DNA from 4 places in the Serratia sp. GW822-FHT06D09 genome. Region 1 is predicted to be linked to each of the others. Evidence: predicted binding sites of a transcription regulator. Region 1 holds the regulator's gene; each other region holds the start of a gene.
What was found. Region 1 encodes CRP, which controls carbon source genes, mostly activating them, when cyclic AMP is high. Its sites were predicted from a motif close to ATGTGANNNNNNTCACAT; they were not measured.
Positions count from the first base shown of each region.

Region 2: a site for CRP is predicted at 1,994-2,011, ahead of AC1RKG_RS06700 (PTS sugar transporter subunit IIB). Genes of this name have one in related genera too.
Region 3: a site for CRP is predicted at 2,295-2,312, ahead of udp (uridine phosphorylase). Genes of this name have one in related genera too.
Region 4: a site for CRP is predicted at 2,024-2,041, ahead of mlc (sugar metabolism global transcriptional regulator Mlc). Genes of this name have one in related genera too.

Region 1 covers NZ_JBXALO010000016.1:11,741-16,046, forward strand. Annotated here, with positions in the region: gene AC1RKG_RS23685 (YheU family protein) at 1-176, shown strand, start outside; gene AC1RKG_RS23690 (phosphoribulokinase) at 328-1,197, shown strand; gene AC1RKG_RS23695 (OsmC family protein) at 1,234-1,641, opposite strand; gene crp (cAMP-activated global transcriptional regulator CRP) at 2,021-2,653, shown strand; gene AC1RKG_RS23705 (YccS/YhfK family putative transporter) at 2,708-4,306, shown strand, end outside.
Region 2 covers NZ_JBXALO010000002.1:627,906-632,211, forward strand. Annotated here, with positions in the region: gene AC1RKG_RS06690 (biofilm development regulator YmgB/AriR family protein) at 245-475, opposite strand; gene AC1RKG_RS06695 (MurR/RpiR family transcriptional regulator) at 721-1,863, opposite strand; gene AC1RKG_RS06700 (PTS sugar transporter subunit IIB) at 2,266-2,571, shown strand; gene AC1RKG_RS06705 (PTS lactose/cellobiose transporter subunit IIA) at 2,681-3,007, shown strand; gene AC1RKG_RS06710 (6-phospho-beta-glucosidase) at 3,000-4,301, shown strand.
Region 3 covers NZ_JBXALO010000007.1:282,198-286,503, reverse strand. Annotated here, with positions in the region: gene AC1RKG_RS18220 (DedA family protein) at 1-368, opposite strand, end outside; gene AC1RKG_RS18215 (tyrosine-protein phosphatase) at 456-1,238, opposite strand; gene udp (uridine phosphorylase) at 1,410-2,171, opposite strand; gene AC1RKG_RS18205 (dienelactone hydrolase family protein) at 2,684-3,520, shown strand; gene metE (5-methyltetrahydropteroyltriglutamate--homocysteine S-methyltransferase) at 3,613-4,306, opposite strand, start outside.
Region 4 covers NZ_JBXALO010000001.1:302,997-307,302, reverse strand. Annotated here, with positions in the region: gene bioD (dethiobiotin synthase) at 1-562, opposite strand, end outside; gene mlc (sugar metabolism global transcriptional regulator Mlc) at 715-1,932, opposite strand; gene AC1RKG_RS01460 (LysR family transcriptional regulator) at 2,092-2,982, opposite strand; gene AC1RKG_RS01455 (MFS transporter) at 3,112-4,306, shown strand, end outside.

The DNA.
Region 1 (4,306 bases):
TTGTGTTACGCGAAGGCACCGACTACGGCGAGCACGAACGCTCGCTGGAACAGAAAGTGGAAGACGTGCGCCGCCAGTTGAAAAACGGCGAGGTGCTGCTGGTTTGGTCAGAACTGCATGAGACCGTCAACATTATGCCGCGCGGCCAGTTCCGCGCCGGGCAGGAAGAAATTTAGTGGCGATCGGTTCTATGACTGACGGAAAAAATCAGGTAACAATGGATTATTGCAAACCAACGCGCGGAATTTTGCCCTTGGCGAAAGGGCGTCAAACAGACCAATAATCATATCTGACGCCTGCGCATTTAACACGGAGTGACCTACCACCATGTCCGCCAAACATCCCGTTATCGCAGTGACCGGCTCCAGCGGGGCCGGCACCACCACCACCAGCGTGGCGTTCCGTAAAATCTTTCAGCAGTTGAACATCCGCGCCGCCGAGCTGGAAGGCGACAGTTTCCACCGCTACACCCGGCCGGAAATGGACGCGGCGATCCGCAAAGCGCGCGATCTCGGCCGCCATATCAGCTATTTCGGCCCCGAAGCCAATGACTTCGGCCTGCTGCAACAAAGCTTTCTCGACTACGGCAAAAACGGCACCGGTCGCTCACGCAAGTATCTTCATACCTACGATGAAGCGGTACCCTATAATCAGGTTCCCGGCACTTTCACCCCATGGGAAGCCTTGCCGGCACCGACCGATGTGTTGTTCTACGAAGGGCTCCACGGTGGCGTCGTGACCGAACACATCGACGTGGCCAAACACGTCGATCTGCTGGTCGGCGTAGTACCCATCGTGAACCTGGAATGGATCCAGAAGTTGATCCGCGATACCGGTGAACGCGGCCACTCCCGCGAAGCGGTAATGGATTCGGTGGTTCGTTCAATGGAAGACTACATCAACTACATCACGCCGCAGTTTTCACGTACCCATATCAACTTCCAACGGGTGCCGACGGTAGACACCTCCAACCCGTTCGCCGCCAAGGCTATCCCTTCGCTGGACGAGAGCTTTGTGGTGATCCACTTCCGCGGGCTGGACCAGATCGACTTCCCTTATCTGCTGGCAATGCTGCAGGGATCTTTTATCTCGCATATCAATACGCTGGTGGTGCCGGGTGGCAAAATGGGGCTGGCGATGGAACTGATCATGGCGCCGCTGGTGCAGCGACTGCTGGAAGGAAAAAAAATCGAGTAATCTACGGGGCGCGGTACAACCGCGCCCCTTTATCCGTTACGCCAGGTCGCGGATTTCAAAACTGTGGGTCACGCTGGCGGCTTTGCTCAGCATCAGTGAAACCGAACAGTACTTCTCGGCTGACAGGTTGACCGCACGTTCCACGATCTTGTCGCTCAAATCTTTGCCGGTCACGATAAAATGCAGGTTGATGTGGGTAAACAACCGTGGCGCTTCTTCGCGGCGTTCAGAGGTCAGTTTCACCTCGCAATCACGCACGTCGTTGCGTCCTTTTTGCAGGATCGACACCACGTCGATAGCACTGCAGCCCCCTACTGACATCAGCACCATTTCCATCGGACTGGGTGCTTTATCGCCGGCGTTGCCGTCCATCAATACCTGATGGCCAGACGCGGATTCACCCAGAAACGTCAACCCTTCCACCCACTTAACTCTTGCCTGCATGCTGGTCACTCCGGTTAATTTCTTAAAATCAGAGTACGCTTTCGCATAGAAACTGGCAACGGAACCTGATGCTAATCATGCTGAAGCGAGACAACACGAGACACCCGCCTCACTCTGTGCTACAAACAGAGCCGCAATAAATCTTTCCGGGACACTGATTTCAGGGAAACTCCCAGGGAAAGGCTCCTTTACCGGTATGTTAACAGAATGTAGCTTGCAGCTCTCCCGGCAAGTTAATATGCTAGAGCGACAGCGTATATTTATGACACGCCTCAAAACCTGCTGATAGCCACCATTAAAACAACGGCGACAGCACGTTTTACAGGGAACTCTGACCCCTGTGACACAAGGCAGCGATAACAACAGAGGATAACAGCGAATGGTTCTCGGCAAACCGCAAACAGACCCTACTCTCGAATGGTTCCTGTCTCATTGCCATATCCACAAATATCCATCCAAAAGTACGCTGATTCACCAAGGTGAAAAAGCCGAAACGCTTTACTACATCGTCAAAGGCTCCGTCGCGGTGCTGATTAAGGATGAAGAAGGTAAAGAGATGATCCTGTCCTACCTTAACCAGGGGGATTTCATCGGCGAGCTTGGATTGTTTGAAGAAGGTCAGGAGCGTAGCGCCTGGGTTAGGGCGAAGACCGCCTGTGAAGTGGCTGAAATTTCCTACAAGAAATTCCGCCAGCTGATCCAGGTAAACCCGGACATCCTGATGCGCCTGTCTGCCCAGATGGCAAACCGCCTGCAGATAACCTCTGAGAAAGTGGGTAACCTCGCCTTCCTGGACGTTACGGGCCGCATCGCGCAAACCCTGCTGAACCTGGCGAAACAGCCTGATGCCATGACCCATCCGGATGGCATGCAGATTAAAATCACCCGTCAGGAAATTGGCCAGATCGTCGGTTGCTCTCGTGAAACCGTGGGTCGTATTCTGAAAATGCTGGAAGATCAAAACCTGATCTCCGCTCACGGCAAAACTATTGTCGTTTACGGCACCCGTTAATCACTGAAAAAACGGCGCGATAATTCGCGCCGTTTTTTTATGCCCCGATTTATCATGTGGCGCCGACTGATTTATCATCCGGAAGTCAACTATGCACTGCGACAAACGCTGGTGCTGTGCCTGCCGGTTCTGCTCGGGCTGTTGATCGGCCAACTGCAATACGGCCTGCTATTTTCCCTGGTTCCCGCCTGCTGTAACATCGCCGGGCTGGACACGCCCCACAAACGCTTCTTTAAACGCCTGATCGTCGGGGGTTCGCTCTTTGCGCTTAGCAGCCTGCTGCTGCAACAGGCACTGCTGTGGCAAGTGCCGCTACCCGCATTGATGCTCGGCCTGGCACTGTTGCTTGGCGTCAGCGGCGAAATCAGCCCACTGCACGCCCGCCTGCTGCCCGCCGCGCTGGTTGCCGCCATATTCTCTCTCAGCATGGCCGGTACGGTGCCGCTTTGGCACGCGCCGGTGTTATATATCGTGGGTACCGCCTGGTACGGCCTGTTTACCTGGTTCTGGTTCAAGCTGTGGAAAGAGCAACCGATGCGCGAGTCGCTCAATCAGCTCTATCTGGAGCTGGCGGACTACTTCGAAGCCAAATATTCGCTGTTGACCCAGCACACCGATCCGCAGACCGCCTTACCACCGCTGCTGGTGCGCCAGCAAAAGGTCATGGATCTGATCACCTTGCTGTATCAGCAGCTTAATTTTCTGCCCCATGCCAGCAATCTCGAACAAAAGCGCCTGCAACGCACCTTTCAGGTCGCGCTGGATTTGCAGGAACACATCACCGTCAGCCTGCACCTGCCGGAAGAGGTCCAAAAACTGGTAGAGCAGAGCCAGGCCGAAGCCATTATCCGCCGCAATGCACAGGTGATTGCCAATCGGCTGCGCACGGTAGCGCACGATATCCTCTATCATCAGCATTCTCAGCGTTTCAACATGGACCATGAGTTGGCAGCCCTGGAAAAAGTGGCGGCGCAGCACCCGGACAACCCGGTCGGCCAATTCTGTTATTACCACTTCAGCCGCATCGCCCGCCTGCTGCGCACCCAGCACCCACTCTACCGACGCGATCTGATGGCCAATCAAAACCGTCTGCCATTCTGGCCCGCGCTGGTCAGTTACCTGTCGTTCAAATCCAACGCCCTGCGCAATGCGGCTCGGCTGGGAGTCACCCTGGCGGCGGGCAGCAGCCTGGGCATGATTTTCAATCTGCCAAAACCTTACTGGATCTTGCTGACCATCATGCTGGTGAGCCAAAACGGCTACAACGCCACCCGGGTACGCATCCAGCACCGTGCGCTCGGCACCTTGGTTGGGTTGGTGATTGCCGCCGGATTACTGCAGCTGCAACTGCCCGAGGCTGAGACGCTGGGCGTGATGCTGGTGATCACGCTGCTGGCCTATCTGGTTTCACGTAAAAATTACGGGCTGGCGGTAATTGGCTTTACGGTGACGGCGGTTTACACCCTGCAACTGTTGGCACTGAACGGCACCCACTTCCTGGTGCCGCGCCTGATCGACACGCTGATCGGCTGCGTACTGGTGTTCGGCAGCACCATCTGGCTGTGGCCACAGTGGCAAAGCGGTCTGCTACGCAAGAACGCCCATCAGGCGTTGGAAAACGATCAACAGGCGCTGCGCCTGTTGCTGGAAGAG
Region 2 (4,306 bases), on a different contig from region 1:
CGGCTTTTTGTCGGCCTAAACCCTGCGGCCAGCCTGAAACTATGGCTGGCAAGCTAATCAAGCCATATCCGGCTGTTTGATCGCTGTGCCGATCGCCGGATACTGCCTGTTACGGGCGTTAGAACCTAGCCTCCACTTCCCAGTAGCGGAAGCCTATCCGCACTGCAGTTTGCCACCCACATCACGGCCACGACGACGGCGATGGAAATGATCGCGCACAGATCCGATTTGCGCATGTTTCTCCTTAGCGAGCGTTGATCCCAATAACCTCAATTGCTGCTCTGTGCAGTTTCTGACAGTACTCGTCGGGTTGTCTTTCGATTTCAGCGATGAGATAGGCGAGAATGTTTTGCTTGCTGATGGGTTTGTTCGCGGAAAGCACCTGAATAACGCCTTTGCCGAGCAGGCTGTATATTTGTTCACGGTATGTCTCAATATCTCTATCGTGGAGACCGTAAAGGGAGTAATCGATCATAGAATTTTACCGCTGGTGAAATTTAAAGTGCCAGCCGAAGCTGGCAGAGAAGCCATTAAAAAAATAAAGTCGTGCAAATTTCACTTAGGGTGATATCTAAGTGGAATGTTAACGATAACGTAGTAAGAATATTCCCATCAATAGGCAGTTGTAACCCAAACCGCTAATTAGGAAAAACCTCAGGCCAGCGCCGCAGCGGTGATATTTACCGTTGAAGGCCCGGCAAACGGCGCTGTGGCAGAGACTCAATCTTCTGTCTGTGACCCCAGGCTTTCGGGCAATAACTGCGCCAGCAGCAGGTCGAGAGTCAGCATCAGTCCATAGCGTGCCGTACTGCCGCCGCTGAGCGGCAACACCTTATCCGCCAGCCCGGCCAGCGTAGTGCCCGCAGGGGTTAGGGCGATGCGATAAGCACCGGTCGCGCCGGCCAGTTTGGCCGCGTTCAGCAAATCGCTGTTTTCCCCACTCATAGACAGCAGGATCACGCACTGTTGCGTGCTGAGCGTGGAGGCCGTCATGCGCATCAGCGCCGCGTCCTGGCAGATAAATGCAGGGTAACCCAGGCCCACCAGGCGCTGTTGCAGCTCATTGGCATAAAGCGCCATGCTGTTTACGCCGAAAATATGCACGCTCTTAGATTGGCTCAGCTGTTGGCAAGCATCGATCAGCGCTGCATGTTCTACTTGCTGCAGCTGTTGATGCAAGGTGGTTTCCACGTCGTTGACGCGCTGTAGCCACAGCCGCGGTGGGCCATTAGGCGTGGCTTGGGCGGTCAAATAGCGTGAGCCGCTCACGCTGGCCTGAGCCAGTTTCATGCGCAGATCGCGAATATCGTCGCAGCCAATGGTTTTGGCAAATCGGGTAATGGTGGCCGGGCTGACCCCCGCTTGGCTGGCCAGCAATTCGATGGTGGCGGAGGAGGCGAAGGCAATATCGTCCAAAATGGTCTGTGCGACTTTGGCCTCCTGCTGACTGAACTGATTTTGTCGTGCGCGGATCTGATAGACGATGTCGCCAATATCTTCACAACCGATGGATTTAGCAAAACGGCTGAGGGTGGTGGAGCTGACGCCAGGCAGTTTGCCGATGCCGGCCGCGGAGGCAAAGGCGATATCCATGCCGCCGAGCACGGGTTGGGCTACCTCAGTAGGAGGAGGTGTTGCCGTCGACGGGGAGCGCATTAGCGCGATAAAGTCGTTAAGATCCTGACAGCCAAGGGATTGGGCAAAATGAGCGACGATCTCAGTGCTGACACCTGCTCGCTCTGCCAATTGCTCAATGGTTGCTGTTGATGTAAACCCCGGGTTGTCCAGTATGGCTCGGGCAACTTTTGCTTCCTGGCGGCTGAACGGATCCTGGCGAAACTGAATGTGGTAAACGAGATCCATGACTGCAGTGTCCCTTCTGTAATGCCAACCGGCGATCTGGGCTTCAAATTAGCCTGTTTTTCACACGGCATAAAGCGATAACCAGAAGAATAAGCTAATGAAAATAATTTTCAATCAGGACAGATTTGAAACGAGATGCTCTTCGCATTGTTTATCGGTCAGTGATTTATCACTTTGTTTTTAAACGTTAAAGACAGGTTTTAAATTTTGTGGTTATGAAAAATCAGATCGCCGATCACAGTGTTGAAAAAAATTTTCACGACGAAAAATCTCTAATACATTGTTTTTAAAGGATTAGCCAAAAGTCATAATCAAATCGTATGGAATCAAGGTATTTACAAGCGTGTTACGGAACTGTTTTATATTTGCATCGCCAAGTGGCTAACAACCGGGATACTGAAAATGCAAACCATCGTCTTATGCTGCGCAGCAGGCATGTCGACCAGCATGCTGGTACAAAAAATGAAAGCTGAGGCGCAAAAACGGGCGCTGGATATCGTGATTGAAGCCGTGCCGGTGGCGGATTTCGAGCGCATCGTCGAGCGTGCGGACATTGTACTGCTGGGGCCGCAGGTGAAATATGAACACGCACGTCTTTGCGAACTTGCTGCGCCCTTGGGTAAAACTGTCGCGGTGATCGACATGATGGATTACGGCACTATGCGTGGAGACAAGGTGCTGGATAAGGCGCTGGGCTTGTTAGCCTGATAACACTCTGAGGGACTTGGCCCCTTTTATCCTTTATTTATTCATCGACCGCGGGTTATTTCATGACTCTCGGCGGGATCGCTGCGCCTGAAATAAGGCCGGGGAGGTGATGGTGGATTTGGAAACTAGCGTTATGGAGTTGCTGGTTCATGCCGGCAGCGCTCGCAGTTCGCTGCTTTCGGCGCTGCAGCTGGCACGTTGCGGTCAGTTCGCAGCCGCAGAGATTAAGTTGGAAGAGGCGAAGGCCGGCATCGGGAGGGCGCACGGCATGCAGACGGAGCTGATTGGCATGGATGAGGGGGTTGGGAAAATACCGGTCAGTCTGATTCTGGTGCATGCGCAGGATCATTTGATGAATGCCATGCTGATTCAAGATCTGGCCACCGACATGATCGAGCTTTATCGCCGTTTACCGCAGGGGCAAAGCAATGACTAAGATAACCGTAATTGGCGGGGGCAGCAGCTACACGCCGGAGTTGGTCGAGGGGCTGATCGCCCACTATCAGGACGTCCCGTTAACCGAACTGGCGTTGGTAGATGTAGAGTCCGGCCGCGAGAAAGTGGGCATCATTGCCGAACTGACCAAAAGAATGCTCAAGAGAAACGGGCTGGAGCAGGTGGTGGTGTCGGTACATTTCGAGCTGGAACCGGCCATTCGCGGTGCCAGCTTTGTACTGACTCAACTGCGGGTCGGGCAACTGGCAGCCCGTGCTGCCGATGAACGCCTGGGTTTGAAATACCAGCGTCTGGGGCAAGAGACCACCGGTGTCGGCGGCTTCGCCAAGGCATTGCGCACCATTCCTGTCATGCTGGAAGTGGCGCGTACCGTAGAAGCGGTAGCGCCGGACGCCTGGATCATCAATTTTACCAATCCGGCCGGTATTGTCACCGAAGCGGTCTCCCGTTACAGCAAGGCGAAGATTATCGGCTTGTGCAACGTACCGATCACCATGCACCACATGATCGCCGACATGCTGAAGGCACCTCATGATCAGGTCGATCTCCGTTTTGCTGGACTGAACCATATGGTGTGGGTACATCAGGTAACGCAAAGCGGCAGGGATGTGACCGCCCAGGTGTTGGAGATGCTGAGCAATGGCGAAACGCTGTCGATGAACAACATCAAGGATCTGCCTTGGCCGCCGGCGTTTTTGCAGGCGCTGGGTGCGATCCCTTGCCCATATCATCGCTATTTCTACCAAACCGCCGGCATGCTGGAAGAAGAGCTTGAAGCCGCTGCGGCCCAGGGAACCCGTGCTGAACAGGTGATGAAGGTAGAGGCAGAGCTATTTGCACTGTACGCCGACCCAACGCTGGATAAAAAACCCGAGCAGTTGAGCTTCCGTGGCGGTGCTTTCTATTCAGAAGTGGCGGTCGAGCTGATCCGTGCCATTCACAATAACAGCGGCAAGGTGCTGGTGGTGAACACCCGCAATAATGGTGCGATTCAGGGCCTGCCGGATGACGCAGTGATTGAAACCAACTGCGTGATCGACGCACAGGGCGCTCACCCGCTGAGCTTCGGGCCGCTGCCGCTGGCCATGAACGGGCTGACTCAGCAGGTGAAAGATTTCGAGCGTTTGACCATTGAGGCCGCGGTGCATGGCGATCGTCACAGTGCGCTGTTGGCGCTGGTGGTGAATCCGCTGATTGGCGGCGTCGGTATCGCAGAACCTTTGCTGGATGAGGTGCTGAACCTGAACCAAGCCTATTTGCCGCAGTTCAACTAAGTCGA
Region 3 (4,306 bases), on a different contig from region 1:
AAACGGCCAATGAAAATGCCCAGCACGCCCCAGCGCTCAAAAAATGCATGGCCGCGCGTCAGCAACTGCGGATTACGCGATAGCGGCCACATGTGCGCCACGCGATCTTGATAGTGGTAGCCAATCCAGTAAGAAAGCCAGTCACCAAAGAAAGCGCCCGCAGCGGCGGCGGCCCAGATAGGCCAAAAGGCAATGCCGCTTTCGCCAATCAGCGCACCCAGCGCCAGCAAGATCACCGTGGCCGGCAACAGCAGCGACAGGAACGCCAGCGATTCGCCAAACGCCAGGAAGAAGATAATCGGGATGGCCCAGCCTTCGTGCTGACGCACGGTCTCGCTGATCCAGTGGATAATGTCATTGAGGCTCAATACGGGCTCCTGATGCGGGATTTACTGCCCCAAGGATACGCAATGCCAGCCGGCGTCGGTTAAACCCCGGCTAAACATCCACGCGGTTTACTCGAGGTAGAACGCCTGTAGCGCTGCTCGCTGGCTTTGCCCCAGCCCGTATTCCGCCTCCAGCCAACGGTCGGTGGAACCGTATTGGTCACGGATGCAACCCAGGGCAGTCATCAGGAACTCTTCTCGGGCGCTAAGCACATAGGCAAACTGCCCCAATGCCGAGTCACTTAAACGAATCGACAGTTGATCCAACATTTGTTCACGGAAGGTCGCCAACGTGGTTTCTGTCAGCAGGTAATCTTCCACCACCGTCGCCTCATCGGCACCCAGTGCGAACAATACCAACGCCGATCCGACCCCCGTGCGGTCCTTACCGACTGCACAGTGCTGGACGATAGCACCGTTATCGGTATGGCTCAGCAACTGAGTCAACTGTTGGTAGGCCGGATTGCCGAACGGCAGTCGGCGATATAACTCCAGCATAAACGCCCGCGCATCAAAACCGGCCAGCGTTTCGCTGGTCAGTTTTTCCAGGTTGGCATTAACCTCATTGCTCAACGGGTTGGCAGGAAAATGATGGTAATCCGCGCCCTGCCACAGGATATCGGGCTTGGCCTGCACTTCATCGGGATCGCGGTAATCCAGGACTGAACGCACCGGTACGCCGGCCAGGAAAGCGCAGTCGTTTTCCGTCAGGCGCTCCAGCGACCCGGAACGGAACAGTAATCCTCGCTTGATGCGACGGCCATTAGCAACGCTGTTACCACCGAGATCGCGAAAGTTAATGCCGCCATCAAGCGGTGCCAATGAAGGATGAAGCAGGATCTGGGCGGTCATAGACGTCCTCGTGTTTATTGTCTGATAAAACGCAACCTGAGAGCCAAGGTAAAACCGGGCTCAACGGGTCAAAGAGGTGGCCAGTAAGATGGCGCTGATGATAATAACCGTAACAGATTACGGCTGAATGGAAAAACGGACCGCGTGGCGGCCCGTTGAATTGCGGAGGGATTACAGCAGGCGACGCGCCGCATCAACCACGATCTGCACCGCTTTGCTCTCGGTGTTTTTCATGGTTTCCGCGTTGGGAATTTCCTGCTGGGTACGGTTAACGATCACACCGGCAACCATACCGGCACGCAGGCCCTGGCTGGCACACATGGTCAGCAGCGTGGCGGATTCCATTTCATAGTTCATCACGCCCATCGATTGCCATTCTTCCATCGAGCCTTTGAAACGGCTAACGACGCGCCCGGAGAAGGTATCGTAACGTTCCTGGCCTGGATAGAAGGTGTCAGAAGACGCAGTTACGCCGATGTGCGTGGTCGCGCCTGCTGCCTTGGCAGCTTCGACCAGTGCGGTAGTACAGGCGAAGTCGGCCACCGCCGGGAACTCCATCGGCGCGAAGTGCAGGCTGGCACCGTCCAGACGAACCGCCGCGGTGGTGACCAGCACGTCACCTACATTGATGTCTGACTGGATCGCACCGGTGGTGCCGATTCGCAGGAAGGTACGAATACCCAGCTGTGCCAGCTCTTCAACCGCGATAGACGTCGAAGGACCGCCGATACCGGTGGAACAGACGATCACTGCCTTGCCGTCCAGCTCTGCACGCCAGGAGGTGAATTCACGATGGGAAGCCAGGTGCACCGGATTTTCCATCAGCTTGGCAATTTTCTCTACGCGCTGCGGATCGCCAGGAACGATGGCAAGCTGGGCCCCTTGTAAATCGTTTTTGGTCAGGCCGAGATGGAAAACGTCAGATTGAGACATACGAGACTCCTCATAGATCATGTTTATTGGGAGGAACAAAAAAGTACTCTACTGAAAATCGCCACGCAATTTCGTGACGGCAATCACTACAGACAAAGAAACAGAATGCAATCTACATAACTCTTGTGACTAAAGTCACAAAAATTAGCAAGAAGGCCCGCCTGTTGGCCCCAATAGCCACCAGTCTAGTCGACAAATCGCCCCGCCGGTTTCCCCTGCTACTTGGAGTTTATCAAGGCGATTTGCCAATAAATCCCCTATGCAGTCACAGAAAAATAGCCTTGGTTTGTCGGGGACTTAGCCCGAATAAGCGGAACTAACGCACCTTATGGTACTAATGCAGGTCAACTTGCGTAATAGCATGATAAAAAGACAATAAAAACGCGGTAAAGCCGGATATTTAATCGTTTTTTACAGACTTGACTGAAAATGCTCCACTCGATGCCAATAACGGGTAATCTTTCCTATAGTTAATCGCAGCGCTTTTCTCTATTGATTGCACGGAGACCGCAATGAAAACCGATCATGTGATGACATTAAAACAGGCCCAGGGGGGATTCACCCCGGCCGTAACCCCCCTGGCGGCTTCTACCATCCTCACCGACGAGCAGGGCATTCATACCGGGGAAACCACCATTCCTTCCCAGGGTGACAACCTGCCTGCCTATATCGCCAAACCGGCGGACCACAGCGGCCCCTTCCCGGTCGTTCTGGTGGTACAGGAGATATTTGGCGTACATGAACATATTCAGGATGTGTGCCGTCGTCTGGCGAAGCAGGGTTATCTGGCGATAGCGCCGGAACTGTACTTCCGTCAAGGGGATGCCCGGGAATACACCGATATCAGTGAACTGTTCCAGAATCTGGTGAGCAAGGTGCCGGATCGTCAGGTGCTGGCGGATCTGGATCATGCTGCCCATTGGGCAACGCGCCACGGCGGCGATGCCGGCAAGCTGGCGATTACCGGTTTCTGCTGGGGCGGGCGTATTAGCTGGCTCTATGCCGCGCACAACCCGCAGTTAAAGGCTGCGGTGGCCTGGTACGGTAGGTTGGTGGGTGAAAAAACGCTGAATTCGCCAAAACACCCGGTCGACGTTGCGACACAGCTGACGGCACCGGTGCTGGGACTTTACGGCGGCCAGGACAGCAGCATCCCGCTGGAGACGGTGGAAAGCATGCGTCAGGCGATCCGCGCGGCCAACGCCAATGCCGAGATCGTGGTGTATCCCGAGGCCGGCCATGCCTTCAATGCCGACTACCGGCCCAGCTACAACGCCGAAGCGGCAGAGGATGGCTGGCAACGTATGCTGGCTTGGTTCGCGCAGCACGGAGTGCCAGGCGTTAAATAGCCTCTCGTCTTAAGGCTGCCCGATCGGCAGTCATTTGCGATATGAAAAAGGGCGCCGAAGCGCCCAGAATAATCTACACCCAAAAGTCGCTATCAGACTTGCTGTTCACGCAGGCGCTGTGCGGCCAGCACCATGTTGGTCAGCGACTGACGGGTTTCCGGCCAGCCACGGGTTTTCAGGCCGCAGTCCGGGTTCACCCACAGACGCTCAGCCGGGATGTTCTGCGCAGCTTTGCGCAGCAGCGCTTCGATCCATTCCACGCTTGGCACGTTCGGCGAGTGGATGTCATACACGCCCGGTCCAATCTCATTCGGGTACTCAAACTCTTTGAAGGCCTCCAGCAGATCCATATCGGAACGCGAGGTTTCGATGGTGATCACGTCAGCATCCAGCGCCGCGATGGAGTCCATGATGTCGTTGAACTCGCAATAACACATGTGAGTGTGGATCTGCGTGTCGTCTTGCGCGACAGCGGCGTTCAGTTTGAAAGCCTCCACCGCCCAGTTCAGATAGGCAGCCCAGTCGGATCGACGCAGCGGCAAACCTTCGCGCAGTGCAGGCTCATCAATCTGGATAATGCCGATACCGGCTTTTTCCAGATCTTCCACTTCGTCGCGCAGCGCCAGGGCAATCTGTTTGGCGATCACTTCGCGGGTCACGTCTTCACGCGGGAACGACCAGCAGAGAATGGTGACCGGACCGGTCAGCATGCCTTTTACCGGCTTGTCGGTCAGCGACTGAGCATACTTCGCCCACTCGACGGTAATGGCTTCAGGGCGACTGATA
Region 4 (4,306 bases), on a different contig from region 1:
ACGCGTCGATGGTTTCGGCATAGTGCGCCAGCCCCGGGTTAATGCGGTTAGCCACCCAGCCCAGCAAAGGTAAGCCGTCATTAATGATCGACTGAGCCGTTAACAACGCATGGCTGACACAGCCCAATTTAATCCCCACCACTAAAACTACCGGCAGCTGCTCCTGCACCACCCATTCGGCATAAGGCCGCATGTCGTTCATCAGCACGCGCCAGCCGCCACTGCCCTCGACCACCACGGTATCGGCCTTGGCGGATAGATGCTGCAGTCCGCTGCTCATCACACCATAGTTGATATCGTCGGTAGGTTGCGCGTGAAACACTTCTTCCAGACAAGTGATGGGATTAATTTCCTGATATGACAGCGGCAGAGTTGAAGAGGCCTGCAGAACCAAAGCGTCTTTATTGCGAAGGCCTTCACTGGTTTCCTGACAGCGTGCGGCAACCGGCTTGTAGCCGGCCACTGAGCGGCCCTGTGCGGCAAAGGCCTGCAACAAAGCGCGAGAAACCACGGTTTTACCGACATCGGTATCCGTTCCTGTTACAAATAAACGCGTTAACATGACTTAATTGCCCCGAGATACACCGTTAACCAAAATATCGCCGGGTTTACGGCGAAAGAGTAGAACGGGGAAAAGTCTAGAGGATGCCGACAGGCACGAGCTTGAGGTAGCGCAACATTTTGGCGTTAAACGATAAGTATTACTGATTGGTGTTAGCCTTGCAGCAACTGAACCAATAGTGAACCGTTGTATAACGCTTCTTTCACCAAAGCCGCACCAGGCATGGTGCCTTTGTTGAAGAACTGGGTGGACTCCACCTTAATATGCTCGCTGTAAGCCGGCAGAGATTGCTGACGAATGCAGGAGGCAATGGCCGGGTGCAGAATTTCCGCCGCGCGGTTTAGCGGGGAGCCGACCAGGATTTTTTCCGGATTGAACAGGTTGACCATGATAGCCAGGATACGGCCTACGCTGTGGCCCACGCCAAGGATGATATCTTTGGCCAGTTGGTCGCCTGCCAGCGCTGCATCACACAGCGATTCGACCGTCAGCGGCATGCCGTGCAGGCTGGAACTCATCGAGGTCCCGAGCCGCGTGCGGGCGATTTCCAACATATTCTCGATACTGGCTACGGTTTCCAGGCAGCCGTGGTTACCGCAGTAACAGCGTTTGCCGTAAGGGTCGACCTGGGTATGACCAATCTCTACCACGCTGCGGCTACCGGCATGCAGCACCCGACCACCGGTGATGACGCCGGCGCCGACGTTATGATCGATCACCACCTGAATGACGTTTTGGCTGCCGCGTGAAGCGCCGTATAAGGCTTCGGCCATGGTCCAGGCGCTGATGTCGTGCTGCAGATACACCGGCAGACCGGTGCGCGTTTCCAACGCCGGCCCCAAGGGCATATCTTCCACGTCGTAAAACGGCATGCGATGCACCACGCCGGAAATCGCATCCACCATCCCCGGTAAGGTAATGGCAATGGCCGTCAACCGCTCCAGTTTGCTTTGATGGCGGATAAAGAACTGATCGACTTCGGTCAGAATGCGTTTCAGCAGCGGATCGGGGTGTTCGGCGGCCAGGGGGAGGATTTCCTCAACTACCAGCTTGCTGCTGATATCACGCAGCGCCAGCGTGATGGTGCCACGGCTGATGCGGGCGGAAAGGTAATGCCAGGCTTCGGTGTCCAGCACCAGGCCCACCGCCGGGCGGCCGCGGCTGCCCACTTCCTGATATTCGGTTTCTTTAACCAGATGGGCTTCCAACAGCTCCCGCACGATTTTGGTGATGCTGGCGGGCGCCAGCTGTGCTCGCTTTGACAGTTCGATGCGCGAAATTGGGCCCAGTTGATCGATTAACCGATAAACTGCCCCTGCATTTGTTTGCTTGATTTGATCAATATGCCCAGGCTGCCCAACAGCAATCACAAACCTGCTCCTACTATTTTTCGCGCTTCTAAATAAAGACTATCGGCTATGGTGGGGCTTTTGGAATACAGCGTCAACTATTTGATTCGTTATGTGATTTGCTGCACAAATTCACCCTGCTTTCGCTACGGATTGTGTTTTATTTACCCAGTTGGTCCGTCAGGCCAACAGTAACGCCATCAAGGATTTTGCCGCCGCCGTCAACGGCCGTTGACGATGGTGCACCAGCCAAACTTCAGTCATCGCCTCCGGCTCCGCCAGCGGCAAATATTGTACTCCATCGATTTTAACCCGGGCGAAAGAGGCCGGAAGTATAGAGATACCCAAGCCAGAAGACACCAGGCCAATGATGGTCATCGCCTCACCAACCTCCTGAGTGATATAGGGCGTGATCCCCGCCTTGGCCAGCAGCGACAAAATTTCGTCATGCAACGCGGTTCCCACCTCACGCGAGAAAAACACAAAGGGTTCTTCCGCCAAATGTTGGAAACGCAAGGTACCGGAAGCCACCTGGGTTAGCGGATGCCCTTCCGGCACCACCGCCACCAGGGGCTCGCACAGTAAAAGTTGATGTTTCAACACGTCCGGCAAGCGGGTGTTACGCATCACGCCCAGATCGAGCTCGCCATTGAGCAAGGGTTCGATCTGCTGCTTGGTGTTCACTTCTCGCATCTTGATGTGCACCTGCGGGTGTTGCTGACGGAAAGCCCGCAGACTGCGCGACACTACGCTGATAAAGGGTGCCGAAGAGGTGAAACCAATGGTCAGTTCGCCAAGTTCGCCGCGTTCCAATCGCGCTGCCTTTTCCGCCGCACGACTGACCTGATCGAGCACCTGATAGGCTTCTTTCAGAAACATCTCTCCCGCCTGAGTCAGGCTGACATTCCGGTTATTCCGCGCCAAAAGGCGAGCGCCAACCATTTCCTCCAGCGCCTGGATTTGTTGGCTGAGCGGCGGTTGTGAAATACGCAGCCGCTCCGCTGCACGGCCAAAATGCAACTCTTCTGCCACGGCGATAAAATAACGCAGATGCCTCAACTCAATATTCATACTTTAAACGTCTTAATTTTAATTATTAATATATTAGACAAAAAACTGCCCTCTCCCTATCATTTTGTTAACTCATCAAGTGCTGTGTAAGGAAAGACTGTGACAACCCCTGTGCGTTCTGCGGCCGGTATGCCGTCGACGCTGGCCGCTAACGACGACGCGGCTGCTGCGCCAAAAACCCAACGTTCCACTCTTAACAAACTTCCCTACATCGAGCGCGGTACGCCGCAGTTTATGCGCGTGACCCTGGCGCTGTTTTCCGCCGGACTGGCTACCTTCGCCTTGCTGTATTGCGTGCAACCGATTCTGCCGGTTTTGTCGCAAGACTTTGGCATATCCCCGGCGGAAAGCAGCCTGTCGCTGTCGGTGTCTACCGGATTGCTGGCCCTGGGCCTGATGTTTACCGGCCCGCTGTCTGACGCCATCGGCCGTAAACCGGTGATGGTTGTGGCGCTGCTGCTGGCGGCAATTTGTACCCTGATTTGCGCCTTTATGACCAGTTGGCAAGGCATTCTGCTAATGCGTGCGCTGATCGGGCTTTCCCTGAGCGGAGTCGCCGCCGTTGGCATGACCTATTTGAGCGAAGAGATCCACCCCAGTTTTGTCGCTTTTTCCATGGGGCTGTATATCAGCGGGAATTCCATCGGCGGCATGAGCGGCCGATTGGTCACCGGTGTGCTGACCGACTTCTTCTCCTGGCGTGTGTCACTGGCGGTGATCGGGCTATTCGCTCTGGCCGCCGCCTGCATGTTCTGGCGTATTTTACCCGCTTCAAAACATTTTCGCGCCAGTTCGTTGCGCCCACGTACCCTGCTGATCAACTTCCGTCTGCACTGGCACGATAAAGGCCTGCCGCTGCTGTTTGCCGAAGGCTTTCTGCTGATGGGCAGCTTTGTCACCATGTTCAACTATATTGGCTACCGCCTGCTGACCGATCCTTACCACCTGAGCCAGGCGATTGTCGGCCTGTTGTCGGTGGTCTATCTGACCGGTTCATACAGTTCGCCGAAGGCCGGTGCCATGACGTCCCGCTTCGGCCGCGGGCCAGTGTTATTGGCTTCGACCCTGATTATGCTGATCGGGATACTGATTACTGCCCTGGCCCCGGTCGCGGTGATTTTTATCGGCATGATGCTGTTCACCGCCGGTTTCTTTGCCGCCCATTCGGTTGCCAGCAGTTGGATCGGACGTCGCGCCCGCCGCGCCAAAGGACAAGCATCCTCGCTGTATTTATTCTGCTATTACGTTGGCTCCAGCGTCGCCGGGACCCTCGGCGGTGTTTTCTGGCACAGCTTCGGTTGGAATGGCGTCGTGGCATTTATCA